Regions from separate parts of the Bradyrhizobium sp. CCGB01 genome, predicted to be linked through region 2. Evidence: predicted binding sites of a transcription regulator. Region 2 holds the regulator's gene; the other holds the start of a gene.

Region 1 (15,013 bases), 5.8 Mb from region 2:
GAGCGCATGAAGCGGAAGGGCCGCCCACGGGCGGCCCTTCACATGTCTGTCGTGTTCATTTGGCGTGAACGCGTGAGCGTGCCGGTGCGACCAAGATAACTGAGCGGGATTGCAGGCGCGCGACGGTTGCGTAATCTCGCGAACAGTCTCGATCAAGGCAGGCGCATGACCGCTCTCTCGCAAACCATCCGGCCGTCGAAGGCGCAATCGCGGGAATGGAAGGCGATCGTCGTCCTGATCCTGTTGATCCCGGTGCTGTGGTCGCCGCCGTTCCTGTTTCGCTTCTTCCTGTACCAGCCGTTCAACATCCCTTCGGGTTCGATGGCACCGACGCTGATGATCGGCGACTATGTCTTCGCCTCGAAGTTCGCTTATGGATACGGACCCTATTCGTTTCCGTTCGCATCCTCGCTGATCACGCACCGCGTCTTCGCCGCGGAGCCCGAGCGTGGGGACGTCGTGGTATTCCGGACGCCCAAGGACACATCGGTCGATTACGTCAAGCGCGTGGTCGGACTGCCCGGCGACCGCATCCAGATGCGGCAGGGGCAACTTGTCCTCAACGACAAGCCGGTGAATCGCGTGCCGCTGAAAGAGGTGGACGGCGAAGCCGCCTGCGGCACCGACGACGCGAAGGCCAAAAGCTGGCTTGAGACGCTGCCGAACAGTAGGCCCCACGGCCCGTCCTACACCACCTACGACTGCATCGAGAACGGCTATTACGACAACACCAACGTCTACACGGTCCCGCCGGGCCACTTCTTCGTGCTCGGCGACAATCGCGACAACTCCACCGACAGCCGCGTGATGGCGACGATCGGCTTCATCCCCATGGACAATCTCGTAGGCCGAGTGACGCGGATCATCTGGTCGCTCGACGATGACGGCGAGCCGCGCTTCGAGCGGATGGGGAAGGTGCGGTGAGGCTTTAGTCTCTCCACCCGTCATTCCGGGCTCGCGCCCAAGAGGGCGCGCCCCGGAAGGACTGGGGATAGAGCGTGCCCAAACAAAAACCCCGGCATCGCTGCCGGGGTTTCGTAGGTCTTGAGGTGGTTGGACCTTAGAAGTCCATGCCGCCCATGCCGCCGCCGGGGGGCATCGCCGGACCGGCGCCGCCCTTCTTGGGCAGCTCGGCGACCATGGCTTCCGTGGTGATCAGCAGGGCCGCAACCGAGGCTGCGTTCTGGATCGCGGTACGGACCACCTTGGTCGGGTCGATGATGCCCTTCTTGACGAGGTCGGCGTATTCGCCGGTCTGGGAGTCGAAGCCGTAGGCGTACGCCTTGTTCTCCAGCACCTTGCCGACGATCACCGAGCCGTCTTCACCGGCGTTGATCGCGATCTGGCGAGCGGGAGCCGACAGCGCCTTGCGCACGATCTCGACGCCGGTCTTCTGGTCGTCGTTCTTGGTGCGCAGGCCCTTGAGCTGCTCGGAAGCACGGAGCAGGGCGACGCCGCCGCCCGGGACGATGCCTTCCTCGACAGCCGCGCGGGTCGCATGCATCGCGTCATCAACGCGATCCTTGCGCTCCTTCACCTCGACCTCGGTCGCGCCGCCGACGCGGATCACCGCGACGCCGCCCGCGAGCTTGGCAAGACGCTCCTGGAGCTTCTCACGGTCGTAGTCCGAGGTGGTCTCCTCGATCTGCGCCTTGATCTGGGCCACGCGCGCCTCGATGTCGGCCTTCTTGCCGGCGCCGTTGACGATCGTGGTGTTCTCCTTGTCGATCATCACCTTCTTGGCGCGACCGAGCATGTTGAGCGTGACGTTCTCGAGCTTGATGCCGAGATCTTCCGAGATCGCCTGGCCGCCGGTCAGGATCGCGATGTCCTGCAGCATGGCCTTGCGGCGATCGCCGAAGCCCGGAGCCTTGACGGCCGCGACCTTCAGGCCGCCACGGAGGCGGTTCACGACCAGGGTGGCGAGGGCTTCGCCTTCGACGTCCTCGGCGACGATGACCAGCGGCTTGCCGGTCTGCACCACGGCCTCGAGCAGCGGGAGCAGCTCGTTCAGCGAGGAGAGCTTCTTCTCGTTGATGAGGATGTAGGCGTCGTCCATTTCAACGCGCATCTTGTCGGCGTTGGTGACGAAGTAGGGCGAGATGTAGCCGCGGTCGAACTGCATGCCCTCGACGACGTCGAGCTCGGTCTCGAGCGACTTGGCTTCCTCGACGGTGATGACACCCTCGTTGCCGACCTTCTTCATGGCGTCGGCGAGGAACTTGCCGATCTCCGCGTCACCGTTGGCCGAGATGGTGCCGACCTGGGCGATCTCGTCGTTCGAGGTGACCTTCTTGGAGTTCTTTTGGAGGTCCGCAACGACGGCTTCGACCGCGAGGTCGATACCGCGCTTGAGGTCCATCGGGTTCATGCCGGCGGCGACCGACTTGGCGCCTTCCTTCACGATCGCCTGGGCGAGCACGGTGGCGGTGGTGGTGCCGTCGCCGGCCGCGTCAGCGGACTTGGAGGCGACTTCGCGCACCATCTGGGCGCCCATGTTCTCGAACTTGTCGTCGAGCTCGATCTCCTTGGCGACGGTGACGCCGTCCTTGGTGATGCGGGGAGCGCCGAACGACTTGTCGAGCACGACGTTGCGGCCCTTCGGACCGAGCGTGACCTTCACCGCGTTGGCGAGAACGTCGACGCCGCGCAGCATCTTGTCGCGCGCTTCAACCGAGAATTTGACTTCTTTGGCTGCCATCTGAAATTTTCCTTGAGGTGTTTGACTGGAGGGAGAGAGGGGCTCTTAGGCCGCCTTCTTCTTGGAAGCGGGGACGTCGAGGACGCCCATGATGTCGCTTTCCTTCATGATCAGCAGATCGACGTTGTCGATCTTGACCTCGGTGCCCGACCACTTGCCGAACAGCACACGGTCGCCGACCTTCAGGTCGATCGGGATCAGCTTGCCGGCTTCGTCGCGGCCACCCGGGCCGACGGCGACGACTTCACCCTGGGAGGGCTTTTCCTTGGCAGTGTCGGGGATGATGATGCCGCCGGCGGTCTTCTCTTCTGCGTCGATACGCTTGACCACGACGCGGTCGTGAAGCGGACGGAATTTCATGCAGCTCTCCTAAGCATTTGCACGAGTTGATGATTTTCAGATTGTTAGCAATCGATGCCCGCGAGTGCTAGCACAGGCGAGGTTGAAATAGGACAGGAATTTTGCGGGGGCAAGGGCTTCTAGCAGAAAATTTGGCGCTCAGAAGGCCTCCCTGCCAGAATCTCCTAACCATCGTTAACCGGCGCCGGGACCGTATTAGCACGGAGCCATGTCTGCTGCTAAAGCATTGAATTTCAACAGCTTGTTAAACTTTTGGGCTTGAGATGGGTTGTCAGTTTGCGTCACATTTCTCTCATGTGAGCGCATCAGTACCGGGTGGCTCGTAAAGGCGCACACCGACTAGCCGCCCCTTGAATGCGCTCCTGCAAAGGAGGTTGGCATGGGCTTGCGGAGTGGGGGCGTTTCCGAGGACTTCCGGAAACAGCTTTTGGGTTACGGGCTGACGACCGCGCAAATTCTCTATCGGATGCCGGATCATCCCTCGCTGCTCCAGACTTACGTCTGGCAGAACTACGACATGTTTCCAAAATTTCCGGCGCTGAAGGATTTCCTGGCGTTCTGGCAGGAGAGGCTCGACGGTCCGCTCCATTCGGTGACCGTGGCGCATTCCAAGCTGATCAGGCCGGCCGAGCTGCGCGCGGTGGACGGCGTGTTCCGGCTGCATTGAGAGGGGATGCGTAGGGTGGATTAGCCGGCGGCTGCGCGAAGCGCGGTCGCCGGCGTAATCCACCTCTTTGCTCTCCACGCGTCGAAAGAGAAGTGGTGGATTACGCCTTCGGCTAATCCACCCTACAATTTCGCATTCTGTGCTAGCCTCCGCCCATAACAACAACGGGAGGCGGCCCATGGCCAAGAAAGCAAAATCGCGCAGCGCAGCCCAGGCCGCGGTGAAGAAGCGGAGCGGAGCCAAGGCTCCCGCGAGATCATCCGCGCGCAAGGCCGTCAAGGCGAAGGCGCACACGACGCCTGCCAAGTCCTCCGCGAAAAAGCCCGCACGTCCCAGACAGCGCATCGCCATCAGCCATCACCGCGAGGAAGATTTCAAGGCCGACGGCCTGCGCGCCTACGCCAAGTACCGCGACCTCGGCATTGCCGAAGCCAGTCACGGCCTCGCGCAAGCGCACGTCATCCGCCTGCAAGGCCCCTGCGATCCCGCCGAAGTGTCGAAGCTGCACTTCCACGACGTCGAATTCCAGATGGTCTACGTGCTCAAGGGCTGGGTGAAGACCTACATGGATGGCCAGGGCGAAACGCTGATGAAGGAAGGTAGCGCCTGGACCCAGCCGCCGAAAATCAAGCACATGATTTTGGATTACTCGGATGACGTCGAGCTGCTGGAGGTGATTTTGCCGGCGGAGTTCAAGACGGTGGAGCTGAAGGCGTAGTTGCTCCGCTCGCAATGACGGGGTGCTTCGTAGCCCGGATGAGCGCAGCGATATCCGGGAAAGTCTCTCCGCGGCGAAGCTGGTCCCGAATATCGCTGCGCTCATCCGGGCTACGGGACCGTCGCTACGCCAACACCCCCACCACCGCCCCCATCAGGCACGTCGTCAGCGTCCCCGACACGATCGACTTCAATCCGAGCGCGTTGATCTCCTCGCGGCGCCCCGGCGCCATCACACCCAGGCCGCCGATCATGATGCCGAGGCTGGCGAAATTGGCGAAGCCGCACATCGCGTAGAGCATGATCAGGCGCGAGCGCGGATCGAGCGCGTCGGACGACAGCTTCGAGAAGTCGACATAGGCGATCAGCTCGTTGAGCACGGTCTTGGTGCCCATCAGGCTGCCGGCCGTCACGGCCTGGTCCCAGGGCAGCCCCATCAGCCAGCACACCGGCGCCATCACGAGGCCGAGCAGGCGCTGCAACGAGATCGCGGCGCCGCCGATATCGGGCAGCAGGCCCAGCATGGCGTTGACGAGATAGACCAGCGCCACCAGCACCAGCAGCATAGCGACGATGTTGATCAGCAGTTCGATCCCCGCACTCGTCCCCTTCACGATCGCATCCATCGTGCTGGCGACCTCCATCTCGGGATCTTCCAGCGCGCCGCCGGTGCGCTTGTCGGATGTCTCCGGCACCATGATCAGGCTGACGAGGATCGCGGCCGGCGCGCCCAGCACGGAGGCGATGACGAAATGCGCGGCGGCGTCAGGAATGAGCGGAGCAAGGAGCGTCGCATAGAGCACCAGCACCGTGCCGGCGATGCCGGCCATGCCGCCGGTCATCACCAGGAATAATTCGCTGCGCGTCATCTGCTTAAGATACGGCCGCACGAACAGCGGCGCCTCGACCATGCCGAGGAAGATGTTGGCGGCGGTCGAGAGCCCGACCGCGCCGCCGACCCCCAGCGTCCGTTCGAGCAGCCACGCCATGCCGCGCACGACCGGCGGCAGCACGCGCCAATAGAACAGCAGCGTCGTCAGCACGCTCATGACCAGCACGATCGGCAGCGCCTGGAACGCCAGGATGAAATCGGCGCCAGGCACCTTCGCGTCGAAGGGCAGGGGACCGCCCCCGATATAGCCGAACACGAAGGAGGAGCCGGCGCGCGAGGCCGCGGAGATCGCGCCGACCGCGTCGTTGATCGCCCCAAAAGCTCGTGCGACGACGGGCACTTTCAGGAGGACGGCCGCGGTGACGAAGGTCGCGACGAGGCCGATCGCCGCCTGCCGCAGCGAGACGGCGCGCCGATTCTCCGCCAGCGCGAAGGCTATCAACAGCAATGCGAAAATGCCGAGTGCCGATTGCAAGCGCAGCATGATGTCCCCAAAGCCCCAATGATTATGGCCGCGCCCGCGTTGCAAAGGCAATGCCGGGACATGCGGGAAAGGTCCCGCTGTTGACAAGCAGGTCCGCCTCAGTCACGCGAGGGCACGTCGATATCAGGGGGCGGACGGTCCGGGGTGACCCAAGAGGCGATGCCAGAGCAGCCAACATCAACCAGTCCGCCGGTCAGTGCCCGTGCGCTCCTCGCCCACCGCGCCTTCCTGTTCTTCCTGCTCTCGCGCAGCCTGTCGCGCTTCTCCAGCCAGATCGCGGCGGTCGCGATCGGCTGGCAGATCTATGATCTCACCGGCTCGGCCTTCGACCTCGGCATGGTCGGCCTCGTGCAATTCCTGCCCACCGCGCTGCTCGTGTTCGTCGCCGGCCACGCCGCCGACCGCTTTGAGCGCAAGCGCGTGGTCCAGCTCTGCCAGCTCGTAGAAGCCGCGACCGCGCTCTATCTCGCAATCATCACCTATCTCGGCGCGGTCAGCGAGGTGCAGATCTTCATCGCAACCTTCGTGCTCGGCATCGCCGGCGCGTTCGAGAGCCCGACCACGGCGGCGCTGCTGCCGCTGATCGCGCCGCAGGGATCGCTCCAGCGCGCCACGGCCGTCGCGAGCGGCGCGGGGCAGGTCGCGACCATCACCGGCCCGGCGCTCGGCGGCTTCGCGTACGCGATCGCGCCGCATCTGGCCTATGCCGTGATGGTGCTGTTCTGGATTTTCGGGATGATCCTGACCGGCTTCATCCGGCCGCGCCCGCAGGCGGTCGCCAAGGAGGGGACGGGCTCGGACAACATCTTTGCCGGCGTCCGCTTCATCCGCCGCAACCCGGCGATCCTCGGCACCATCTCGCTCGATCTGTTCGCGGTGCTGTTCGGCGGCGTCACCGCGCTGCTGCCGATCTATGCCCGCGACATCCTCCAGACCGGCCCGGTCGGGCTCGGCGTGCTGCGCGCCGCGCCCGCGGTCGGTGCGTTGTTGATGACCATGGTGCTGGCGCGTCACGCCATCTCGCGGCATGTGGGCCTGCGCATGTTCCAGGCCGTGATCGTGTTCGGCGTTGCCACGGTCGTGTTCGCGCTGTCGTCCTGGATGTGGCTGTCGGTGCTCGCGCTTGCCGTGCTCGGCGCGGCCGATACGATCAGTGTCGTGATCCGCTTCTCGCTGGTGCAGCTCGCCACGCCCGACGAGATGCGCGGCCGGGTCGGCGCAGTGAATTTCCTCTTCATCAACGCCTCGAACCAGCTCGGCCAGTTCGAGAGCGGCGTCGCGGCCGCGCTGCTCGGTGCCATGCCTGCCGCAGTCCTCGGCGGCGTCTGCACCGTCGCGGTGGCGCTGCTGTGGATGAAGCTGTTTCCGAGCCTGCGGCAGGTGGAGAGCCTGGAGTAAGGAGCTCTTCTTTGCCTCTCCCCGCTTGCGGGGAGAGGCTGTCACGCGCCGCGTTTTTTGTTCAGCCCCGGCCGACGAACGGCATCTTGGTCGCCATGACCGTCATGGTCAGCACGTTGGCATCGAGCGGCAGGCCGGCCATGTAGGCGACGGCATCGCCGACCGCTTTCGCATCCATGCGCGGCTCGTGCTTGGTGGTGCCATCGGGCTGCAGCACGCCGGGGCCGTTGACCATGCGGTCGGTCATCGGGGTCGCGGCATTGCCGATGTCGACCTGGCCGACCGCGATGTCGTACATGCGGCCGTCGAGGTTAGAGGCCTTGGTGAGGCCCGTGATGGCGTGCTTGGTCGAGGTGTAGGCCGCCGAGAACGGCCGCGGCGCATGCGCCGAGATCGAGCCATTGTTGATGATGCGGCCGCCGCGCGGGCTCTGGTCCTTCATGATGCGGAAGGCGTGCTGGGTGCACAGGAAGGGGCCGGTGAGGTTGGTGTTCACCACCGCCTGCCACTGCTCGAGGCTGAGGTCCTCGAAGTTGACGGCCGGCGCGCCCATGCCGGCATTGTTGAAGAGCACGTCGAGGCGGCCATAGGTCGCCTTCACCTTGTCGAACAGCGCGGCAATCGAATCCGGCTTGGTCATGTCGGCGGTGACGCACAGGCTCTTGCCGGCGGGGCCGAGCTTGGCGGTCTCCTCGAGCATGTCGAGGCGGCGCCCGACCAGCACCACGGTGAAGCCGGTGTTCATCAGCGCCAGCGATGCCGCGCGCCCGACACCGGTGCCGGCGCCCGTCACCACTGCGATCTTTTTTGCTTCACTCATCGTTTCCTGCCTTTTCTCTTGCTGTCAGGTTTTGGGTTCTTTTTCGTTCTTGTAGGGCGGCCGCGGAATGTTCTGGTGCGCCGCGCGCAGTGCTGCCGACCAGCGCGAGCGCAGGTCGTGGAAATAGGGCTCGCCCGCCTCGATGCGGTGGTTGAGATCGGCATCGCAGGCGTCGGCGCGCACCACCAGCACGTCGATCGGCAGGCCGACGCCGAGATTGGAGCGCATGGTCGAGTCCATCGAGATCAGGCCGGTCTTCAGCGCCTCGTAGAGCTCGACGTCGTAATGCATGGCACGGTCGAGCACCGGCTTGCCGTATTTGTGCTCGCCGATCTGCAGGTAAGGGGTGTCGGTGGTGCACTCGATGAAATTGCCTGCGGTGTAGACCATGAACAGGCGCATCCGGGCGCCCTTGATCTGGCCGCCGAACAGGAACGAGACGTCGAAGGAGACGTCTTCGGATCGCAGCGCCGGACCTTCGGTGGCGTGCACCGCGCGGATCGCCCGGCCGATGCGCTGGGCGGCCTGGAACATGGTCGGCGCGTTCATCAGCGTCTCGAGCTCGCCCGTGTTGGGGTCTTCCAGGCCTTCGGTCAGCGTCGACAGCACCGACTGGCTGATGGCGAGGTTGCCGGCGCTGGCGATCGCCATGATGCGGTCGCCGGGCTTGGAGAAGATATGGAGCTTGCGGAAGGTCGAGACATTGTCGAGGCCGGCATTGGTGCGGGTGTCGGCGATCATGACGAGCCCGTCCCGAACCAGAATTCCGCAACAATAGGTCATTTCCAGTCCCCGAACGCGTTTGCGCGGAATTACTAGCCAATTTCGGGGGCCGCTCCAACCCCCGATTCCCCGGGGGCGGGACCTCAGTCAGCCGCATCGACCAGAAACGCCTCGTCGACGGGAACGCCGAGCGCCGTGACCAGCCGGTTCGTCTCCGCGGCCATGCCGACGATGGCGAGCAACTCGCCATATTCGGCCTCGGTCATGCCCTTGGCCCGTGCGCCGGCGGTGTGGGAATGGATGCAGTAGCTGCAGCCATGCGCGATCGAAACCGCGACATAGAGCATTTCCTTGACCTTGGGATCGAGCGCGCCGGGAGCCATCACCTCCTTGATGCTTTCCCAGGTCCGCCGCAGCGTCTTCGGATCATGCGCCAGCGCGCGCCAGAAATTGTTGACGAAGTCCGACTTCCGCACCTTGCGGATGTCGTCGAAAACGGCGCGCGCTTCAGGGGAGAGCTCATCGTCGGACAGCAGCTTTACGGTCGCCATGGGGGCCTCGCGGGATCAAATCTGATCCCGCGAGTGTAGCACGGCTCGCGTGGTCAACCGGCATGCCCGGCCGACCGGCGCAAGGCGAGCTTGCCGATGTCAACATATTGCCGTTGCTGCGCGTGAGCATGCTGCGCGCCGATGTGAAGATCGCGCAGGCGCCGCTGCAGCGGCGAGTCGTCGTAGACCGCGCCGCTTCCGGCCAGCGCAAAGCAGGCGTCCGCAATGCCGACGCAGGTGGTGGCGAGCCAGACCGCGGACCGGGCGCCCTCGATCATGACGTCATCGTCCTTCAGCGTTCCCGCCAGCGCGCGGCGCCAATGGCTGGCGACCTGAACCTCGTGGAAGGCCTGCGCGGCCCTGAGGCCGGCGGAAATCCGGCCGAGCTCGTACTGGAAGGTCTCGGACTCGCGCATCGGGGTGGCCGCATACAATTGCTGCTTCCCGGTATGGGCCAGCGCGAGCAGGTCATCGACGGTGCCCTCGGCCATGCTCACCGAGAATGCGCCATGCACGATCGGCAGCCATTGCCGCAGCGCCTGATAGAGCGGGCCCGACAGGCGCGGGGCGGCATCGATATCGAACAAATGTTCCTCGGGAACGATCCTTTCCCGCAGCGTGATGTGATGGCTGCCGGTGCCCTCGAGGCCCGCCGCGTACCAGGTGTCCTCGATCTCCCAGTCGCGCGCCGGCAGCGCGACGGCGCGAATCTGAGGCTTGCCCTGCGGGCCGGGGACCGGTTTGCCGTTTTCGGTGACGATGCAGAAGCCGCCGATCCAGTCGGCATGCGTGCAACCGCTCGCGAACGGCCAGCGGCCCTTGACGCGATAGCCGTCCGCCACGCGCTCTGCCGTGCCATTCGGCTGAGATGAGCCGCAGACCGCCACATCCGGTCCGTTCTGATAGATGCGCTGGTACAATTCAGGGCGGGCCGCGGCGACGATGAGGCTGCCGATTCCGGCGACGATCGAGATCCAGCCCATTGAGCCGTCAAGACGGGTCACCGCCTTGATGACCTCGAGGCCAGCCGGAAAATCGAGCTCCAGCCCACCCTGGCTTCGCGGCACGAACATGCGAAAGAGCCCGAGATATCTCAGCCGTTCCACGATGTCAGGCGGAATCCGGCGCGCAGTCTCGATCTCGGCGGCGCGTACCTTGATCTCGGGGGCCAGTTCTCGGATGCCCGCAAGGATGTCCTCTTGGGGATCACGCAGTGGCACGGAATGATGGCTGATTCTTTCTTGAAGCCGCATCTGTCTCAACCTCTGTTGCAGGGACGGATAGCAACAAAGGTTGGACAGAGGGCGCTACGGGGTGGTTTCAGCGCTGCGGTTGTCGGTTACGGCTGTAGCGCTTCCGCGTGCCTAGCTCTGCCGCTGGGACTGCGATTGTGATTGCCCGCCGCGGCCGGCCTGCTCGACCTTCACGGCCACCGTCAGCGTCTCCGCACCGCCGCCATAGCGGGTGCCGCGCACGGGGGCTGCGCCGAGATAGTCGAGCCCGATCGCGACGCGGACATGGGCGTCGGTGGTGCAGATGCAGTTGGCGGGATCGAAGCCGACCCAGCCGAGACCCTCGACGTAAGCTTCCGCCCAGGCATGGCCGGCATCCTGGTGCACCGTGCCATCCGAGCGCAGGAAATGGCCGGAAACGAAGCGCGCCGGCACGCCGCCGCTGCGGGCGCAGGCGATGAAGATGTGCGCGTAGTCCTGGCAGACGCCGCGCTTGAGCGTGAACGCATCGGCCGCCGACGTGCCGCTGTTGGTTGGATCCTCGTCGAAGGTCATGTGGTCGCTGATCTGCGTCATCAGCGTGTGCAGGAAGCCGAGCGTGTCGCTCTCGGCTTCGCTGCGCAACTGCCGCGCGACCGCCGTCATCGCGGGATTGACCCCGGTAAGGTCGGTGGCGCGCAAGAACATGCCGGCCGGAAAGCGCTCGTCGGCGCCGCGCAGCACGCCGCCGGTGTCGTGGGTCTCGATCAGGCCCTCGGCAGTGATCTTGATGTCGCCGACGGGTCCGCAGGACAGCACGTGGGTGACGTTGCCGAAGGCGTCCTCATGAGTGTCGAGCCTGGTGTCGGTCGAGACGTCGATCTGCCACTCCGCCACATATTGCCCGTCATGGCTGCCGGGCGTCATGCGCAGGATCTGGATCACGCTGGTGGCCGGCGGCTCGTAGCGATAGGTCGTGGTGTGCTGGATTCGCAGGCGCATGGTGGACCGTTGTTCTTCCGTCGTCATTCCGGGCTTGCCCTGCGGGCGCCCGGGAATGACCGCAGTATCAGATCAAATACTGCTTCGTGATGATTTCGCCCAGCCTGGAATTGTCCGCGATGAATTCCTGAATGAATTCATGCACGCCGTGCTGGAAGATGTCGTTCATATTGCTGTGTTCCAGCCGGTTGCGGATGCCGCGGGCGTGGCGCTGGGCGGGGCCCTGGCGGCCATAGGCGACGCCGATCTGGTCGAGGTTGCGCGTGAGATTGTCGTAGCAGCTCGCCAGCGAACGCGGCAGCGTGCCGTTGAGGATCAAGAGATCCGCGACCAGCCAGGGTTTCAGCGTCTCGCGATAGACCCAGTGATAGGCCGTCAGCGCCGAAACCGAACGCAGGATCGAGCTCCACTGGTAGAAGTCGAGCGGGCCGCCGACATGCTCTTCCTCGGGCAGCAGCACGTGATACTTCACATCGAGGATGCGCGCGGTGTTGTCGGCGCGCTCCAGGTGCAGGCCGAGCCGCGAGAACCAGTAGGCGTCGTTGCGCAGCATGGTCCGGTAGGCCGAGCCGTCGAAGCGCAGCGAGGTCTCCTGCACGAAGCGCAGGAATTTTGCCAAATCCTCGCGGGTCGAGGTGCCCTTGCTCCAGACCTCCTGCAATTCGATCCAGGCCGAGTTGATGGTGTCCCACATCTCGCTGGTGAGCGCTGTGCGCACCGAGCGCGAGTTCAGTCTCGCCGCCTCGATGCAGTTGCGGATCGAGGACGGGTTGTCGGCCGAGAAGGAGAGGTAGTCGACGACGTTGCGCTCGTTGGCTTCCTCATATTGCTGATAGAAGCTGGTGGCGACGCCGGCGGTGAGAAGCGCCGAGTCCCATTCATTGGTCTTGCCGATATAGGCAGCGGGAAGCGCGGTGACGCGCAGTGTCGCATCGATGGTGCGCGCGAGGTACTCGGCCCGTTCGACATAGCGGGCGAGCCAGTAGAGGTTTTCGGCGGTACGCGACAGCATCTGACTACTCGTCCAGGATCCAGGTGTCTTTGGTGCCGCCGCCCTGGCTCGAATTCACCACCAGGGAGCCTTCCTTCAGCGCAACACGTGTCAGGCCGCCCGGCACGATGGTGGTCCCCTTGCTGCCGGTGAGCACGAAGGGCCGCAGATCCACGTGGCGCGGCGCGAGGCCGGATGCCGTGCAGGTCGGGCAGGTCGAGAGCGCCAGCGTCGGCTGGGCAATGAACCCTTCGGGCTCGCGCTTGAGCTTCTCGCGGAAGGCTTCGATGGTCGCCTTCGTCGCGGCGGGGCCGATCAGCATGCCGTAGCCGCCCGAGCCGTGGACTTCCTTGACGACGAGCTCGCCGAGATTGTCCAGCACATAGGCGAGATCCTTCGGCTCGCGGCAGCGCCAGGTCGGCACGTTCTTCAGGATCGGCTCCTCGCCGAGGTAGAATTTCACGATGTCGGGCATGTAGGAGTAGATCGCCTTGTCGTCGGCGATGCCGGTGCCGACCGCGTTGGCGAGCGTGATGTTGCCGGCCGCATAGGCCGACATCAGCCCGGGCACGCCGAGCACGGAGTCGGGGCGGAAGGTGAGGGGATCGAGGAAGTCGTCGTCGACACGGCGGTAGATCACGTCGATCCGCTTCACCCCCTCGGTCGTCCGCATGAACACTTCGTTGTTCTTGACGATGAGGTCGCGGCCCTCGACCAGCTCGATACCGAGCTTGTCGGCAAGGAAGGAGTGCTCGTAGTAGGCCGAGTTGTAGACGCCGGGCGTGAGCAGGGCGACGGTCGGCTCGCCCGAGGCGCTTTGCGGGGCAACCGAGCGCAGGGCGGAGAGCAGCTCGTCCGGATAGCGTTCGACCGGCGCCACCCTGTGGCGGGCGAACAGGTCTGGAAACAACCGCATCATGATCTCGCGGTTTTCCAGCATGTAGGACACACCCGACGGCGTGCGGGCATTGTCCTCCAGCACGATGAAGTCCTCGGCATCGACCCGGACGATGTCGATGCCGGCGATGTGCACGTAGACGTCGTGCGGCACCTGCTGGCCGTTCATCTCGGGGCGGAACACCGGGTTCTGGAAGATCAAATCGTCGGGCACGATCTCGGCGCGCAGGATGTCGCGGCCATGATAGATGTCGCGCAGGAACATGTTGAGCGCGCGCACGCGCTGCTTCAGGCCCTTCTCCAGCAGCGCCCATTCCTTGCCGGACATGATTCGCGGGATCACGTCGAACGGGATCAGGCGCTCGGTGGATTCGGAATCCCCATAGACCGCGAAGGTGATGCCGATGCGGCGAAACAGGAGCTCGGCCTCCTGGCGGCGATATTCGAGCGCCTCGGGAGGCGTCTCCTTGAGCCAGCGCGCCAGCTCCTGATAGGCGGGGCGAAGGTCCCCGCCGGGAATATTCATTTCGTCAAACGCGACTGCCATAGATCCCGACTGTCTCTGTCGCCATGCGGCAAGAGTGCATGACTTTCATGTGGTAGCAAGGGGCGGGCCAGCGCGATAAGCATTGATGGAGGGCATTTGCCGGGGATGGCCGGGAGCTTGCCTGAAAAAATGGCTGAGGACTGCTTATTTCGGCAGCAAAACCGCGTGACTTCAACGCGTTACCTCGGCAAAGTCGGGCCGACAGGTGAGGGACTTCAGGTATGAGCGACATCGTCACGGCGGGCATTCTGGTCATCGGGGATGAAATCCTGTCCGGCCGGACCAAGGACAAGAATATCGGCTTCATCGCCGAATATCTGACCAATATCGGCATCGACCTGAAGGAAGTCCGGGTCGTCTCCGACGACGAGTCCGACATCATCGCCGCATTGGATGCACTGCGGCATCGCTACACCTATGTCTTCACCACCGGCGGCATCGGACCGACCCATGACGACATCACCGCCGACAGTGTGGCCAAGGCGTTCGGCGTCGGCATCGACCATCATCCGGAGGTGGTCGCGCGATTCCGCGAGCGCTGGAGCGAGCAGGACCTCAACGAGGCCCGCCTGCGCATGGCCCGCATCCCCGATGGCGCCGAGCTGATCCAGAGCGCCACCATCCTCGCCCCCGGGTTCAAGATCGGCAACGTCATCGTGATGGCCGGCGTGCCCTCGATCATGCAGGCGATGATGGACATCGTCTCGCCCAAGCTGAAGTCGGGCGTGCGCATGCTCTCCGAATCGGTTCGCGCCAATGCGCGGGAGGGTGACATCGGCAGCCCCCTGCGTGCGATCGCCGCCGCCCATCCCGACACCATCATCGGCAGCTATCCGTTCATGGACGAGGAGCAGAAGCCGAACACCAATCTGGTGGTGCGCTCGCGCGACGCGGACAAGCTCGCATCCGCGATGGCCGCGGTGAAGGAAATGCTGGCAGGATTGAGCATCACCCGCTAGCAAACTGCCCGCAGACCAATGGCAGGAGACGACAATGGCTGGTGAAGCACCGGAGCTGAATGCGCAGGAGAAGGCCGGCAGGGCCTTCCCGGT
Region 2 (15,013 bases):
CGATGATTGGGGGTCATATAGGAGGGGGGGAGGGGGCTGCAAGGACCGAACGCAAGTTTCGGCCGTGAAAACATTGGGTTTTGGAAGATCATATCCGGGCTCAACCGCCCTTGCGGGTGAGGAATTATTAACAGGTTCGGTTGTCGCCGGCCCCGCCACGGCGGTCCGTCCCGCCCTGTTGCCGGAAGGCCAAACCCGCTAAAAGGCGGGCGGCCGGATAACCGCCTTTGGGGCGGCTTCGCGCGACAAAGCGGCCCGATGGCCGACCATCGAACGGCCTCAATGTGAACCAATCAGAGTGCCCATGAAGCTGATCCGCCCCCTCGCCGCGCTCGCCCTCCTCGCCGCAACAGCGCTTCCGGCGCTTGCCGCCGACGCCGTTTTCCCGCCCGGCTTGCGCCTCGGCATGGTGCCGCTGGTCGGGCTGAGCACGGCCAAGACCTTTCCGGGCTTCGAGAGCGAGGACGGCAGCGTCAAGGTGCTGATCACCGAGCTGCCGCCGGCGGCCTATGGCGAGGTCGTGAGCGCCTTCAATTCCAATCCCGCCGGCACCGCCGGCGTCAAGCAGGACAAGATCGAGACCCCCGCGGGTCTGGCCTATTACACCACGGAAAGCGGCAAGGCCGGCGATACCCCGGTGAAGCGCTATTCGATGATCGTGCCGGGCGCCGGCTTCTCCGGCTATGTCGCCGTGCAGATCCCGGAGAACGCGACCAGGATCTACACCGACGAGGCGGTGCGGCAGATGTTTGCCAGCGCCACCACCCGCAAGCAGGTCTCGGCCGAAGAGCAGATCGGGCTGATGCCGTTCAAGATCACCGATCTCGCCGACTTCAAGGACATCCGCACGCTGGCGCCGGGCGCCAGCATCATCCTGGCCGACGGCAACGAGAGCTCGGGCTATGAATCGAAGCCGTTCATGATCCTCGGCCTGATCGGCGCCACCCCGCAGCAGGCCGACGACCGCGCCCGCTTCGCCCAGGAGGCCGCGCTGCAGATCCCCGGCGTGCGCGAGTCCCGCGTCACCATGTCCGAGCCGATCCGCATCAACGGCCAGCAGGGTTTCGAGACCCGGATCGACGGCGTCAGCGGCAAGGACAAGACCCCGGTGACCGTGGTGCAGTGGATCCGCTTCTCGAGCGGCGGCACCTCCTTGCGCATCATCGCCAGCGCCCCGCGCGACCAGTGGTCGGCCGCCTTCACCCGCTTCCGCGCCGTGCGCGACGGCATCCAGCCGAAGGGGTAGGCGGCACACTCGGTGTCGTCCCGGCGAAGCTGGGACGACCAAGAGAGCCCAAGCACTCACCAGACCTGGCTGCATTTTCGGGCTTCTGTTCGCTCGCGCGCGGAACTAGGCTTCGTCTCCATTGGCTCACAAGGGGAGGCGAACGATGCTGGATCGGCGACAGATTTTGACGGCGCTTGGGACGACGGCGCTCGCAACCCTCGCTCCAACCGCGCTCTTTGCAGCCGCATCGATCAAGCCGGACGATGCATCCGCGCTGCTTGTGATCGACGTGCAAAACTGCTTCCTGCCCGGCGGCAGCCTCGCCGTGAAGGAAGGCGAGCAGGTGGTGCCCGTCATCAACAAGATCTCGAAAGCGTTCGCGAACGTGGTGATGACGCAGGACTGGCACACGCCGGGCCACGTCTCGTTCGCTTCGGTGCATTCCGGCAAGAAGCCGTTCGAGACCGTCGATCTGCCTTACGGCAAGCAGGTGCTGTGGCCCGACCATTGCGTGCAGGGCACCGACGGCGCCGCGCTGTCGAAGGACCTTGCGATCCCGCATGCCGAGCTCATCATCCGCAAGGGCTTTCACAAGGACGTCGACAGCTATTCGGCCTTCCTCGAAGCCGACGGCAAGACTTCGACGGGCCTCGCCGGTTACCTGAAGGGCCGCAAGATCAAGCGCGTCTTCGTTGTGGGATTGGCGACGGATTTCTGCGTCGCCTGGACCGCGCTCGACGCGCGCAAGGCGGGCTTCGAGGTCTATGTGGTGGAGGACGCCTGCCGCGGCATCGACACGCAGGGCTCACTGGCGAAGGCCTGGGCCGATATGGCCAAGGCCGGCGTGAAGCGGATTCAGTCGGGTGACATCGCGGTGAGCGCGTAGGACACACGCATCCGCCAGCCCCTCATGGTGAGGAGGCGCGTCAGCGCCGTCTCGAAGGATGAAGGCCGAGCTGAGAGAGCCGGGCCCTCATCCTTCGAGACGCGCGCGAGCGCGCTCCTCAGGATGAGGATCAGTTCGACTCGTTGCTGTTGGCGGCGGCGGCCGCCTTTGCGCCACCCTTGGCGACACCGACCAGCGCCGGGCGCAGCACGCGCTCGCCGATGGTGTAGCCGGCCTGCATGACCTGCACGACGGTGCCCGCAGGCACCGACGCATCCGGCACCTCGTACATCGCCTGCTGGAAGTTCGGGTCGAACTTCTGGCCCTGCGGATCGAACTTCTTCACGCCGTGCTTTTCCAGCGCGTTGAGCAGCGAGCGCTCGGTGAGCTCGACGCCCTCGATCAGCGAGGTCAGGCCGGGATCGGCCGCGGCACGGGCTTCGGCCGGAACAGCATCGAGCGCGCGCTGGAGATTGTCGGCGATGTCGAGCACGTCGCGGGCAAAGCCGGTGACGCCGTAGAGCTTGGAGTCGGCGACCTCCTTGGCGGTGCGCTTGCGCAGATTCTCCATTTCGGCCAGCGTCCGCAGCATGCGGTCGCGCGCCTCGGCGGCTTCCTTCTGCAACAGCTCGACCGAGCCCGGCTCGGGATCGTCGGGCATGATGTAGGGCTTTGACACCACGGGCTCCCCGGTCGGCGGGGTCGTGTCGTCGGGCTGCCGGTCTCGATCGGTCATCGGCTCTCTTCTCAAACTCATCTCAAGGGATTGTTGGCCCGGATATCGTGCCTAAGCTTGCGAAAATCAAGCGCCCGTGATCGGAGGAAACGCCGGTCACCCCCCCAAAAGGCGGCTGACGATGCGGGCGGCGTAGTCCACGGTCGGGATCACGCGGGCATAATTCAGCCGGGTCGGCCCGATCACGCCCAAAACGCCGACGATATGGCCGGCGGCATCCCGATAGGGTGAGATGATCGTGGAGGAGCCGGACAGCGAAAACAGTTTGTTCTCGCTGCCGATGAAGATCCGCACGCCCTCGGCGGTCTCGGCGCGTCCCAGAAGGTCGATGACGCCGCGCTTGGTCTCGAGATCGTCGAACAGCAGGCGAACCCGTTCCAGATCCTCCAGCGCGTGCAGATCCTCGAGCAGATTGGCGTGGCCACGAACGATGAGCTGGCGGTCTTCGTTCTCGCCGCCGGACCAGCTCGCAATACCGGCCGAAATCACTTTCTGCGTCAGCTGGTCGAGCTCGGCACGGGCTTCGCCGAGCGCGGTTTCGAGCTCGAGCCGCGCCTCGGCCAGCGTGCGGCCGCGGATCCGCGCATTGAGGAAATTACCGGCTTCGGTGAGCGCCGAGGAGGGAACCCCGGGCGGCAGCGCCAGCACGCGGTTTTCGACCTGGCCGTCCTCGCCGACCAGGATCACCAGCGCCTTTTCCGGTTCCAGGCGGACGAATTCGATGTGCTTCAGCCGCGCATTGGATTTCGGCGTCAGCACGACCGCTGCTGCGCGGGTGAGCCCCGACAGCCGCGTCAACGCCTGATCCAGCGCCGCCTCGACCGATTGCGCGTGGCCGACGGTGGCAAGCTGGCTCTGGATCGACTGCCGCTCGGCCTCGTTGAGGTCGCCGACCTGCATCAGGGCATCGACGAAGAAGCGCAGGCCGAGTTCCGTCGGCAGCCGGCCTGCGGAGGTGTGCGGGGCATAGATCAGGCCGAGCTGTTCCAGATCGGCCATCACATTGCGGACCGAGGCCGGCGACAACGGCATGGCGATCAGGCGCGCGATATTGCGCGAGCCGACCGGCTCGCCGGTCGCGAGATAGCTTTCGACAATTTGACGAAAGATGTCGCGGGAACGCTCGTTGAGCTGGGCGAGGCCTGCGCGCGGCGCGATCAGATGGATCGGATCGTGATGGGCCACAGACGGTAACTCCTGTCAGACGCTCATAATTTGTCCATCCCGGGCCGTTCTGACAAGCGTGGCGTTTGCGGGGTGGAAAACCGGGGGTGAAAAAGCCTTGTCCTCCCGACTCACCCCACCTACAAGCACCGCGAACAGCCCTTTTCCGAGAGTTTTGGAGGATTTCCCATGCGGCCAAGCCGCCGTGCGCCCGACGAATTGCGCCCCGTGACGCTGGAGCGCGGCGTGGTCAAATATGCGGAAGGCTCCTGCCTCGTGAAATTCGGCGACACCCATGTGCTGGTCACCGCCACGCTGGAAGACCGCCTGCCGCCGTGGCTGAAGGGCCAGGGCCGCGGCTGGGTCACCGCCGAGTACGGCATGCTGCCGCGCGCGACCTCAGAACGCACCCGCCGCGAGGCCTCCGCCGGCAAGCAAAGCGGCCGCACCGTCGAGATCCAGCGCCTGATCGGCCGCTCGCTTCGCACCATCGTCGATCTCGAAGCGCTCGGTGAGCGCCAGATCACGGTCGATTGCGACGTGCTCCAGGCCGACGGCGGCACGCGTACGGCCTCGATCACCGGCGCCTGGGTCGCGCTCGCCGATTGCATCAACTGGATGAAGGCGCGCAACATGATCAAGGCCAACGTGATGCGCGACAACGTCGCCGCGATCTCCTGCGGCATCTACAACGGCACGCCCGTGCTCGACCTCGACTATGCCGAGGATTCGGAAGCCCAGACCGACGCCAATTTCGTCATGACGGGCGATGGCCGCATCATCGAGGTGCAGGGCACCGCGGAACGCGAGCCGTTCACGCAGGACGAGTTCCTGGCGCTGATGGCGCTGGCGCGCAAGGGCGTCGCGCGTCTCGTGGACTTGCAGAAACTGGCTGTCGCGTAGTCAATAGACCCATGCACCGCCGAATCACCGGAAAGCTCGTCATCGCGACCCACAATCCCGGCAAGCTCGCCGAGATGAAGGAGCTGCTCGCGCCCTACGGCATCGAGGCGGTGTCGGCCGGTGAGCTCGGCCTCCCCGAGCCCGAAGAGACCGGCAACGACTTCCGCAGCAACGCCGCGATCAAGGCGATCGCGGCGGCGCAGGCGACCAGGCTCCCGTCTTTCGCCGATGATTCCGGCATCGTGGTCGACGCGCTCGACGGCGCGCCCGGCATCTACAGCGCGCGCTGGGCCGGTCCGAACAAGGATTTTGCCGCGGCGATGGCGCAGATCGAGCGCCTGTTGCAGGAGCGCGGCGCGACCGCGCCGGAGAAGCGCACCGCGCATTTCGTCTCCGCGCTCTGTGTCGCCTGGCCCGACGATCATCTCGAGGAGGTCGAGGCGCACGTCGACGGCACCTTGGTCTGGCCGCCGCGCGGTACCGCCGGCTTCGGTTATGATCCGATGTTCCTGCCCGACGGTCACAACCGCACCTTCGGCGAGATGACCAGCATCGAGAAGCACGGCCTGCCGCCGCTCGGCCTCGCCCTGTCGCACCGCGCCCGCGCCTTCGTGAAACTGGCGGAGATCTGCCTTGAGCCGCGCTAAGGAAGCCTTTGGCGTCTACGTGCACTGGCCGTTCTGCCTGTCGAAGTGCCCCTATTGCGACTTCAACAGCCATGTCCGCCACGCCGCGATTGACGAGGCGCGCTTTGCGTCCGCCTTCGCCCGCGAGATCGCAACGACCGCGCAGCGTTCGCCCGGCCGCGAGGTCACATCGATCTTCCTCGGTGGCGGCACGCCGTCACTGATGCAGCCCGCAACCGTCGGCGCGGTGCTCGATGCGATCGGCAAGCACTGGACCGTTGCCAGCGACGTCGAGGTGACCCTGGAGGCGAACCCGACCAGTGTCGAGGCCACGCGCTTTGCCGGCTATCGCGCCGCCGGCGTCAATCGCGTCTCGCTCGGCGTGCAGGCGCTGGACGATGCCTCGCTGAAGGCGCTTGGCCGCATGCACAGCGCGCGCGAGGCGCTCGACGCCGTCGCGATCGCACGCCGCTCGTTCGACCGTTATTCGTTCGACCTGATTTATGCCCGTCCCGACCAGACGCCGGCGATGTGGGCCGACGAGCTGCGTCTCGCAATCGACGAAGCCGCCGAGCATCTGTCGCTCTATCAACTGACGATCGAGGAAGGCACGCCGTTCTTCGGCCTGCACCAGGCCGGCAAATTGAAGACGCCGGACGAAGCCGTCGCGCGCGCGCTCTACGACGTCACGCAGGAGACCTGCGACAAGCTCGGCCTGCCCGCCTACGAGATTTCAAATCACGCGCGGCGCGGCGCCGAGTGCCGGCACAATCTGGTCTACTGGCGCGGCGACGAATATGCCGGCATCGGCCCCGGCGCGCATGGCCGCCTCGACATCGACGGTATCAGGCACGCCACCGCCACCGAGAAGCGCCCCGAAGCCTGGCTGATGCGGGTCGAGACCAACGGCCATGGCGTCGTCACCGACGATCTTCTCAACAGCGAAGAGCGCGCCGACGAATTCTTGCTGATGGGGTTGCGGCTCGCCGAGGGCATCGACCCCGAACGCTACAAGGCGCTCTCCGGCCGCCCGCTCGATCCCGGCCGCATCGCGCTGCTGCGCGAGGAAGGCGCGATCACCGTCGATGCGACAGGTCGGCTGCGCGTGACGAGCAGCGGATTCCCCGTGCTGGATGCGGTGGTTGCGGATCTGGCAGCGTAGCGAGGTCTCGTAGGGTGGGTTAGCCGAAGGCGTAACCCACCATGTTTCCGCGTACGCGGAACGCACTTGGTGGGTTACGCTTCGCTAACCCACCCTACGGCAGCGTGTTACGCCCCAAAACTCTTCGGCGAGCCCGCGACCGCAACACCGCCGCCGGTCGTCACCTTCATGACCGCGAGCCCGCGCTCGTTGGTGCCGTCCGCGCGGAAGCGGAACAGGCCGTCGATGCCGGCAAAGCCCGAAGGATTGGTGAGCACGTCGGGCGAAAAGCGCGTGGTGCCCTGCGTACGCGCGAGCGCGGCGACGAGCGCGACCGCGTCATAGGCCAGCGTCGCGGTACGGATCGGCTCGGCGCCGTATTTGGTGCGGTAGCGGCCGGAGAAGGCGCGGAAGCCGGCCGGGTCCGGCGCGGCGTAGAGACCGCCTTGCAGGTTCTGGCTCGCATAAACGCGCGGACTGTCCCACAGGCCGGTGCCGAGCAGCTGGATGTTGCGCAGATTCGCGCCCGCGGCAGTCATCGCATCGGCGACCGCAACCACGGCATCGCCGTCATCGGCAATGAACAGCGCATCCGCGCTGCCGAGCTGCTGCGCCACGGTCCGTGCCGGCGTGGCGCGATCGGCGCCGTATTTCTCGAACGCGACGATGCGGCCGCCGCGGCGCGGCACCGCCGCCTTCACCGCGGCCTCGACCACATTGCCATAGGCATTGTCGGGCACGAGCACGGCGACGGAGCGCTTTCCGATGCTGGCGGAATATTCGACGATGCGGTTGACGTCGGATTCCGGCAGGAAGCTCAGCAGATAGACGCCGCGGCCGGCAATGCTGGAATCGGTCGAGAACGCGATCACCGAGATGCCGCGCGTGCGGGCGACCTGCGCCACCGCCGGCACCGATTGCGCGAACAACGGCCCCAGGATGATCTCGGCACCTTCGTCGACCGCCTGCTGCGCGCCCTGTTGCGCGCCCTGCGGGCTGCCGTTGTCGTCCTTGATCAGGAGCTGGATGTTGGGATTCTGGAACTCGGCCAGCGCCATCTCGGCGGCGTTGCGCATCGACTGCGCGGCGAGGCCGGCATTGCCGGCCGCCGAGAGCGGCAGGATCACGGCAACCTTCACCCCGCCGCTGCCGGCGGTCGTGGCCTGTTGCGGCGGGCCTGCCGGCTGAGCCGGTGGCGGTGAGGAGCTGCTGAACGGGTTGGAAAACTGGCTGAGGCTCTGCTGCACGCCGGCGCAGGCCGACAGCAAGGGCGCACCGAGCAACAGGCCGAGCGCGCTCCGCCGCGTCGCCCCCGATATCGGGGGCCCCGGAACGGGAGACTCCTCGGGAGAGGGAGACCTGGAATTGCGCGGGCCCAGCATGGCAGCTCTTCTTCTGACCGGCCGTCTTCAGCAGGTCACACAACTTTTCCGCATCAGAACCCGCGGATTCAGGCATATTGTCGGCAAATAGTTAACTAAAACAAAAGGATAATGCTCGCTTAACGCGACCGCCCCTCAAGTCCGGCTAGCTGTCCACCGTCCGTCACCCAGCATCAAGGCGGCGTTTCCGCCGCGAATATGGCGCTGACTCTTCATTCCCTCTGCAATGTGATGCCGGATGGATCACATTCCAGTCTCCACGCCCCTCACCCAGGCACGATCTTTTTCGCAGGACCGGTTCCCAGCCCCAGGGATCATGCCTAAGTTCGTCTCATTATGCGCGCAAAGCCGACCCCGATAAATACACCTGAAACTACGGATCCCGCCTCGCGCGGTTTCTCCATCGACGCCCATCGGCTGACGGCGCCGAAGGCGGCGCCGGGTCTGTATCTGGTCGCGACCCCCATCGGCAATCTCGGCGACATCACGCTGCGCGCGCTTCAGACGCTCGCCGGCGTCGACATCATCGCCTGCGAGGACACCCGCATCACGCGGCGCCTGACCGAGCGCTACGCCATCGCGGCGCAGCTCAAGCAATATCACGAGCACAACGCGGAAGCGGCGCGTCCAAAAATCCTGGAGGCGCTTGCGGCAGGCGGCTCGGTCGCGCTGGTGTCGGATGCCGGCACGCCGCTGATCTCCGACCCCGGCTTCAAGCTGGTGCGCGAGGTCTGCGCCGCGGGCCATGCGGTCTACGCGCTGCCCGGCCCGTCCTCGGTGCTGGCGGCACTGTCGGTCGCCGCATTGCCGACCGACCGCTTCTTTTTCGAGGGCTTTCTGCCCGCGAAATCCGCTGCGCGCAGGTCGCGTCTCACCGAGCTCGCCCGCATCGATGCGACGCTGGTGATGTTCGACTCCGGCAACCGCGTGCAGGATACGCTGGCCGAGCTCGCCGAGATCATGGGGTCGCGCGAGGCCGCGATCTGCCGCGAATTGACGAAACTGCACGAGGAAATTTCGCGCGCGACGCTGCATGAGCTGGCGCGCGACGCCGCCACGCTGGAGACGCGCGGCGAATTCGTGCTGGTGATCGCGCCGCCTGCGGCGGACGCCGAGGTGCTGACGCCGGATGCGCTCGACGGTCTCCTACGCGAACAGCTCGCCGCGCACAGCGTCAAGGATGCCGTCGTGCATGCGGTCGCACTCTCGGGCCGGCCGCGCCGCGAGGTCTATGCCCGCGCGCTCGAGCTCGCAAAGGACCTGCGGGGCGGCAATGGCGAAGACTGACGGCCCGGCGGAACCGAAAGTCGCCTCGCCCGAACGCATCGCCGCGTTCCACACCGGCATTTCGGCCGAGAGCCGCGCCGCCGCCTATCTGATGGCAAAAGGCTACCGCATCCTCGCAAAGCGCTACCGCACCCCGCATGGCGAGATCGATATCGTGGCGCGCCGCCGCAATCTGATCGCCTTCGTCGAGGTCAAGGCCCGCGCGACGCTGGATGATGCCGCCTTCGCCGTGACGCCGCGCCAGCAGCAGCGCATCATCGACGCTGCGCAAGGCTGGCTCGTTGCGCATCCCGAGCATGCCGAATTCGAACTGCGATTCGACGCCATGCTGATTGCGCCGAAGCGACTTCCGCGCCATGTGTTGGCGGCATTCGACGCCTCGACCTGAAAGGCAGACCATGAAACTAAACGTCGCCGTCCAGATGGACCCCATCGCCCGCATCAACATCAAGGGCGATTCCACCTTCGCGCTGCTCCTGGAGGCGCAGAAGCGCGGCCACGGCCTGTCCTATTACACGCCCGACAAGCTCTCGATGGTCGGCGAGGAGATCGTCGCACCGGTCCAGCTCCTGACCGTGCGCGACGAGCCCGGCAATCACTTCACCCTGGGCGAGCCCAAACGCGAAGCGCTCAACGGCTTCGACGTGGTGCTGCTCCGCCAGGATCCGCCATTCGACCTCGCCTACATCACCTCGACGCACTTCCTGGAGCGCATCCATCCGAAGACGCTCGTCGTCAACGATCCCGCCTCGGTGCGCAACGCGCCGGAAAAACTGTTCGTGATGAACTTTCCGCAGCTGATGCCCCCGACCCTGATCTCGCGCGACCTCGATGAGATCAACGCCTTTCGCGACAAGCATGGCGCCGTCGTCATGAAGCCGCTGCACGGTCATGGCGGCGCAGCAGTGTTCCGCGTGATGCCGCAGGACATGAATTTCGGCTCGCTGTTCGACATGTTCTCGGTGACCTTCAAGGAGCCGTGGGTGATCCAGCAGTTCATCCCCGAGGTGAAGCACGGGGACAAGCGCATCATCCTCGTCAACGGCGAGTTCGCCGGCGCGGTGAACCGCGTGCCGGCCGCCGACGACCTCCGCTCCAACATGGTCCGCGGCGGCGCCGCGCAGGAGACCGAGCTCACGCCACGCGAGCGCGAGATCTGCGCGACCGTCGGACCGGCGCTACGCGAGCGTGGCCTGCTGTTCGTCGGCATCGACGTCATCAACGGCAATCTCACCGAGATCAACGTGACCTCGCCGACGGGCATCCGCGCCATCGCGCGGCTCGGCGGCCCTGACGTTGCGGCGAAGCTCTGGGACGTGATCGAGCAGAAGCGGAAGAAGTAGCAGCTGTCGTTACGCACGCTGTCTCTCCAACGTCGTCCCCGCGAACGCGGGGACCCATACCGCGGAATCCATCGATTGCGAACGGTCGGAGTACCGAACAACGGGTCTTCGCCAAATTTCTCCCTGGGGTTATGGGTCCCTGCGTTCGCAGGGACGACATCGGTTATGTGTTGCTTTGTTTCCGTCTCACCGCGATCGCGCATCACTAACCACCCATTCACCATGACGCCGCGCGCGTCATGCGAACGAACGAGCGACCACGCGTGATTCTACGGGGCCATTGGCCGACCGGATAACGCGACGTTCACCATCTGCCCAGAACGCGCGTCGTCACGGGCCATCACACTCGGCCTCGCAACACCCCTTATACTTTTACTCCCTACTCATCGACGCCGGGGAACCCGCCACGTGCGGTTCGAGTGCCCTGCGTAAGAGTAGAAGCGTATGAACACCGCACGCATTGTCGTTCTCGTCATCGCGCTGGGCGCCGGCGGCGTCGCTGCGTATCTGGCGAGCGGCTTCGACAACAAGCCCGCGCCCGCCCTTCCCGTCGCCGAAAAGCTGCCGACGGTCGAGGTCCTGATCGCGAAGAACGACATCCAGCTCGGCCAGGCCGTCAAGCCCGAGGATCTGCAATGGCAGTCCTGGCCGGCGGCGACCGCGAGCAGCGCTTTCATCCGCCGCGACAGCAGGCCCGAAGCCCAGACCCAGATCGCAGGCTCGATCGCGCGCGTGCCGTTGATGCAGGGCGAGCCGATCCGCGAGCAGAAGCTGGTGAGAGCCGAGGGCTCGGGCTTCATGGCCGCGATCCTGCCCTCCGGCATGCGAGCCGTCTCCACCGAGATTTCAGCCGAGACCGGCGCCGGCGGCTTCATCCTGCCGAACGACCGCGTCGACATCGTCCTGACGCGGCGCCTGAAGAATCCCGACGGCGCCAACGGCGCGACCGGCGGCAACGACCTGATCCTGTCCGAGGTCATCCTGAGCAACATCCGTGTGCTCGCGATCGACCAGGCGCCGAAAGAAAAAGACGGCCAGAACGCCGTGCTCGGCAAGACCGTCACACTCGAGCTCAAGCCGGAGCAGGTCGCGACGCTGTCGGCCTCGCGCCAGGGCGGCACGCTGACGCTCGCGCTGCGCAGCATCGCCGATGCCAACGCCGTCGACGGCACGCCCGACGACCAGGCGAACAAGCGTCCGGGCGGCGTGAACGTAATCCGTTACGGGGTGCAGGCACGGCAACTGACGTCACAGAAGTGATGATGGGGATACCATGAACTACGGGGATGATCGGACGGGCATGCGCATTCGGGGGAAGCGCGCACGCTCGTTCTGGACGGGGGCGATGCTGATGCTGGGGCTGGTCGCAGCTCCTGGCTGGAGCAGCGCCGCGGACGCGCCGGTCGGAGACCAGGCGCCGATGCAGGCACCGGATCTCGGCGTGTCGCCGGTTGCGACCGTCGCTCCGGCGCGAACACGCTCGCTGTCGCTCGGCGTCGGCAAATCGGTCGTCATCGACCTGCCGCGCGAGGTCAAGGATGTGCTGGTGGCCGATCCCAAGATCGCCAATGCTGTGATCCGCTCGTCGCAGCGCGCCTATATCATCGGCGGCCAGGTCGGCCAGACCAATGTCGTGTTCTTCACCGCCGACGGCCAGCAGGTCGCCTCCTACGACATCGCGGTGAAGCGCGACCTCAACGGCATGCGTACGGCGCTACGCCAGTCGCTGCCGGGCGTGCAGATCGAAGGCGTCGGCGAAAGCGTGATGCTGACCGGCTCGGTGTCGAGCCCGATCGAGGCCCAGCAGGCCGGCGACGTCGCCGCGAAGCTGGTCGGCGGCTCCGACAAGGTCGTCAACAACATCGTCGTGCGCGGCCGCGACCAGGTGATGCTCAAGGTCGTCGTCGGCGAAGTCCGCCGCGACATCGTCAAGCAGCTGGGCGTCGACCTCAGCGCCAGCCTGAATGCCGGCACCGCGGTCGTGAACTTCAACAATTCCAACCCGTTCTCGGTCAGCGGCGGACCGCTCGTCAGCAGCAACGGGCTTGGGGTCAGCGGCCTCGCCAAGGGCGTGGCCACCGTCAACGCCACGATGCGCGCGATGGAAAGCGCCGGTGTGATGCGGACCCTGGCCGAACCGAGCCTGACGGCGATCTCGGGTGAATCGGCGACCTTCATCGCCGGTGGCGAATTTCCGATCCCCGCAGGCTATTCCTGCGATCCGGTCACCCACGTCTGTACCACCCAGATCACCTACAAGAAGTTCGGCATCTCCCTGAACTTCACCCCGGTCGTGCTCAGCGAAGGCCGCATCAGCCTGCGGGTGATGACCGAGGTTTCGGAGCTGTCGAACCAGAACGCCATCTCCGTGACCCAGGCGGTGTCCTCGACCTCGACCAGCTCGATCACCATCCCGTCGATCCAGACCCGCCGCGCCGAAACCACGCTGGAGATTCCCTCCGGCGGCTCAATGGCGATGGCCGGCCTGATCCAGCAGCAGACCAAGCAGGCGATCAACGGCCTACCCGGCGTCGACCAGGTGCCGATCATCGGCGCGCTGTTCCGCAGCCAGGACTTCGTCAACAACGAGACCGAGCTGATGGTGATCGTGACGCCCTATGTGGTGCGCGCGGTCGCCCAGAAGGAATTGTCGCGGCCCGACGACGGCTTCGCGCCGGCGTCGGACGCCCAGACGGCGCTGCTCGGCCGCATGAACCGCCTCTATGGCATCGCGCGCCGCGTCGATCCGATCGACGGCAATCGCGCCGATTTCGGCTTCATCATCGACTGAGACGAACGGTTTGGGGACCGGGCAAGAAACGGGGCAAGAGGGGACAAAGCGATGACGAAGACGATCGCCGATCGACGTCGCAACCTGCGGATCGCGCTCGCGATGACGGGGCTCTCCGTCATGCTCGGCGCCTGCAACACCACCGGTGAGATCGTCACCCAGACGGTGCCGACCGACTATCGCCAGCGCCACCCGATCGCGGTGCAGGAAGCCAAGAAGTCGATCGTGATCTTCGTCGGCAAGGCCAGAGGCGGCCTCTCCGCCGCGCAGCACGCGGACGTCGCGGGCATCGCCCGGGACTGGGTGAGCGAAGGCACCGGTTCCGTCATCGTCGACGTGCCGGTCGACAGTGCGAATTCGCGCGCCGCGGCGGCGACCTATCGTGAAATCCGTTCGGTGCTCGCATCCGGCGGCGTGCCGTCGCGCGCCATCGTCCAGCATCCGTATCGCCCCGAGGATCCCGGCCTGCTGCCGACCATCCGCCTGAGCTATTCCAGGATCGCCGCGGTCGCCGGCCCCTGCGGGCTCTGGCCGGAAGACGTCGGCCCGTCGATCCTCGACCCCGGCTACAACGAGAACAGGCCGTACTTCAACCTGGGCTGCGCCACTCAGCGCAACCTCGCGGCAATGATCGACAACCCGGCCGACCTCGAGCAGCCGCGCGCCGAGACGCCGGTCTATACCGCACGTCGCGACATCGCCTTCGAGCGCTACCGCAAGGGCTCGACGACCGCGACCCCCTATCCCGAGGCCGACAAGGCCAAACTCAGCGACACCGGCAGATGACAGGCATCCACGACGAAGAAGCGGACGATCCGCGGCACCCCGAGGAACATATTGCACCGGTTCCTCGCATTTCGGTGCAGGCCTTTTGCGAGACCGAGCAGACGCTCACCGCCATGATGGCGGCCGGCGAAGACCGCCGTCTCGCCAAGGCACATCTCACCGCCAAGGGCGGCGGCCTTGCCGCGGCGATCGAAGTCTATGAGACGATGCCGACGCCGAACGTCATCGTGATCGAATCCGACGGCACACGCGATATCCTCGAAGGCCTCGACGATCTCGCCGGCGTCTGCGATCCCGGCACCCGCGTGGTCGTGATCGGCAACCCCAACGACACCGCGCCCTATCGCGAGCTGGTGCGCCGCGGCGTCAACGACTACGTGATGGGACCGGTCGAGACCCTCGACGTGGTGCGCTCGATCTGCAGCCTGTTCTCGGCGTCGGAAGCCATCATCACCGGCCGCGTCATCGCGGTGGTCGGCGCCAAGGGCGGCGTCGGCGCGTCCACGGTCGCACACAACGTGGCCTGGACCATCGCGCGCGACCTCGCGCTCGATTCCGTCGTGATCGATCTCGACCTTGCCTTCGGCACCGCGGGCCTCGACTACAACCAGGATCCGGCACAGGGCATCGCCAACGCGGTGCTGTCGCAAGACCGGCCTGACACGGCGCTGATGGAGCGCCTGCTCGCCAAGTGCACCGAGCGCCTCAGCCTCCTCGCCGCGCCTGCCACCCTTGACCGC

Evidence for each region. The regulator HrcA, encoded in region 2, represses chaperone genes, less so after heat shock. The targets are predictions, from matches to a motif close to GTTAGCACTCNCNNNNNGNGAGTGCTAAC.
Region 1: NLM25_RS28900 (co-chaperone GroES) is a predicted target of HrcA. The motif match lies at 3,105-3,133, and genes of this name have one in related genera.

What each region holds. Positions count from the first base shown of each region.
Region 1 covers NZ_JANADK010000001.1:6,180,600-6,195,612, reverse strand. Annotated here, with positions in the region: gene NLM25_RS28915 (slipin family protein) at 1-10, shown strand, start outside; gene lepB (signal peptidase I) at 166-924, shown strand; gene groL (chaperonin GroEL) at 1,061-2,701, opposite strand; gene NLM25_RS28900 (co-chaperone GroES) at 2,747-3,061, opposite strand; gene NLM25_RS28895 (usg protein) at 3,441-3,728, shown strand; gene NLM25_RS28890 (cupin domain-containing protein) at 3,907-4,446, shown strand; gene NLM25_RS28885 (NupC/NupG family nucleoside CNT transporter) at 4,571-5,821, opposite strand; gene NLM25_RS28880 (MFS transporter) at 5,981-7,219, shown strand; gene NLM25_RS28875 (SDR family oxidoreductase) at 7,281-8,039, opposite strand; gene NLM25_RS28870 (proteasome-type protease) at 8,064-8,822, opposite strand; gene NLM25_RS28865 (carboxymuconolactone decarboxylase family protein) at 8,906-9,313, opposite strand; gene NLM25_RS28860 (acyl-CoA dehydrogenase family protein) at 9,367-10,566, opposite strand; gene NLM25_RS28855 (transglutaminase family protein) at 10,678-11,526, opposite strand; gene NLM25_RS28850 (alpha-E domain-containing protein) at 11,594-12,538, opposite strand; gene NLM25_RS28845 (circularly permuted type 2 ATP-grasp protein) at 12,543-13,961, opposite strand; gene NLM25_RS28840 (molybdopterin-binding protein) at 14,183-14,920, shown strand; gene gpt (xanthine phosphoribosyltransferase) at 14,955-15,013, shown strand, end outside.
Region 2 covers NZ_JANADK010000001.1:388,370-403,382, reverse strand. Annotated here, with positions in the region: gene NLM25_RS01855 (hypothetical protein) at 305-1,246, shown strand; gene pncA (bifunctional nicotinamidase/pyrazinamidase) at 1,392-2,114, shown strand; gene grpE (nucleotide exchange factor GrpE) at 2,245-2,850, opposite strand; gene hrcA (heat-inducible transcriptional repressor HrcA) at 2,947-4,035, opposite strand; gene rph (ribonuclease PH) at 4,204-4,917, shown strand; gene rdgB (RdgB/HAM1 family non-canonical purine NTP pyrophosphatase) at 4,929-5,564, shown strand; gene hemW (radical SAM family heme chaperone HemW) at 5,551-6,705, shown strand; gene NLM25_RS01820 (penicillin-binding protein activator) at 6,813-8,066, opposite strand; gene rsmI (16S rRNA (cytidine(1402)-2'-O)-methyltransferase) at 8,403-9,353, shown strand; gene NLM25_RS01810 (YraN family protein) at 9,340-9,741, shown strand; gene gshB (glutathione synthase) at 9,752-10,696, shown strand; gene cpaB (Flp pilus assembly protein CpaB) at 11,141-11,956, shown strand; gene NLM25_RS01795 (type II and III secretion system protein family protein) at 11,970-13,487, shown strand; gene NLM25_RS01790 (CpaD family pilus assembly protein) at 13,539-14,273, shown strand; gene NLM25_RS01785 (AAA family ATPase) at 14,270-15,013, shown strand, end outside.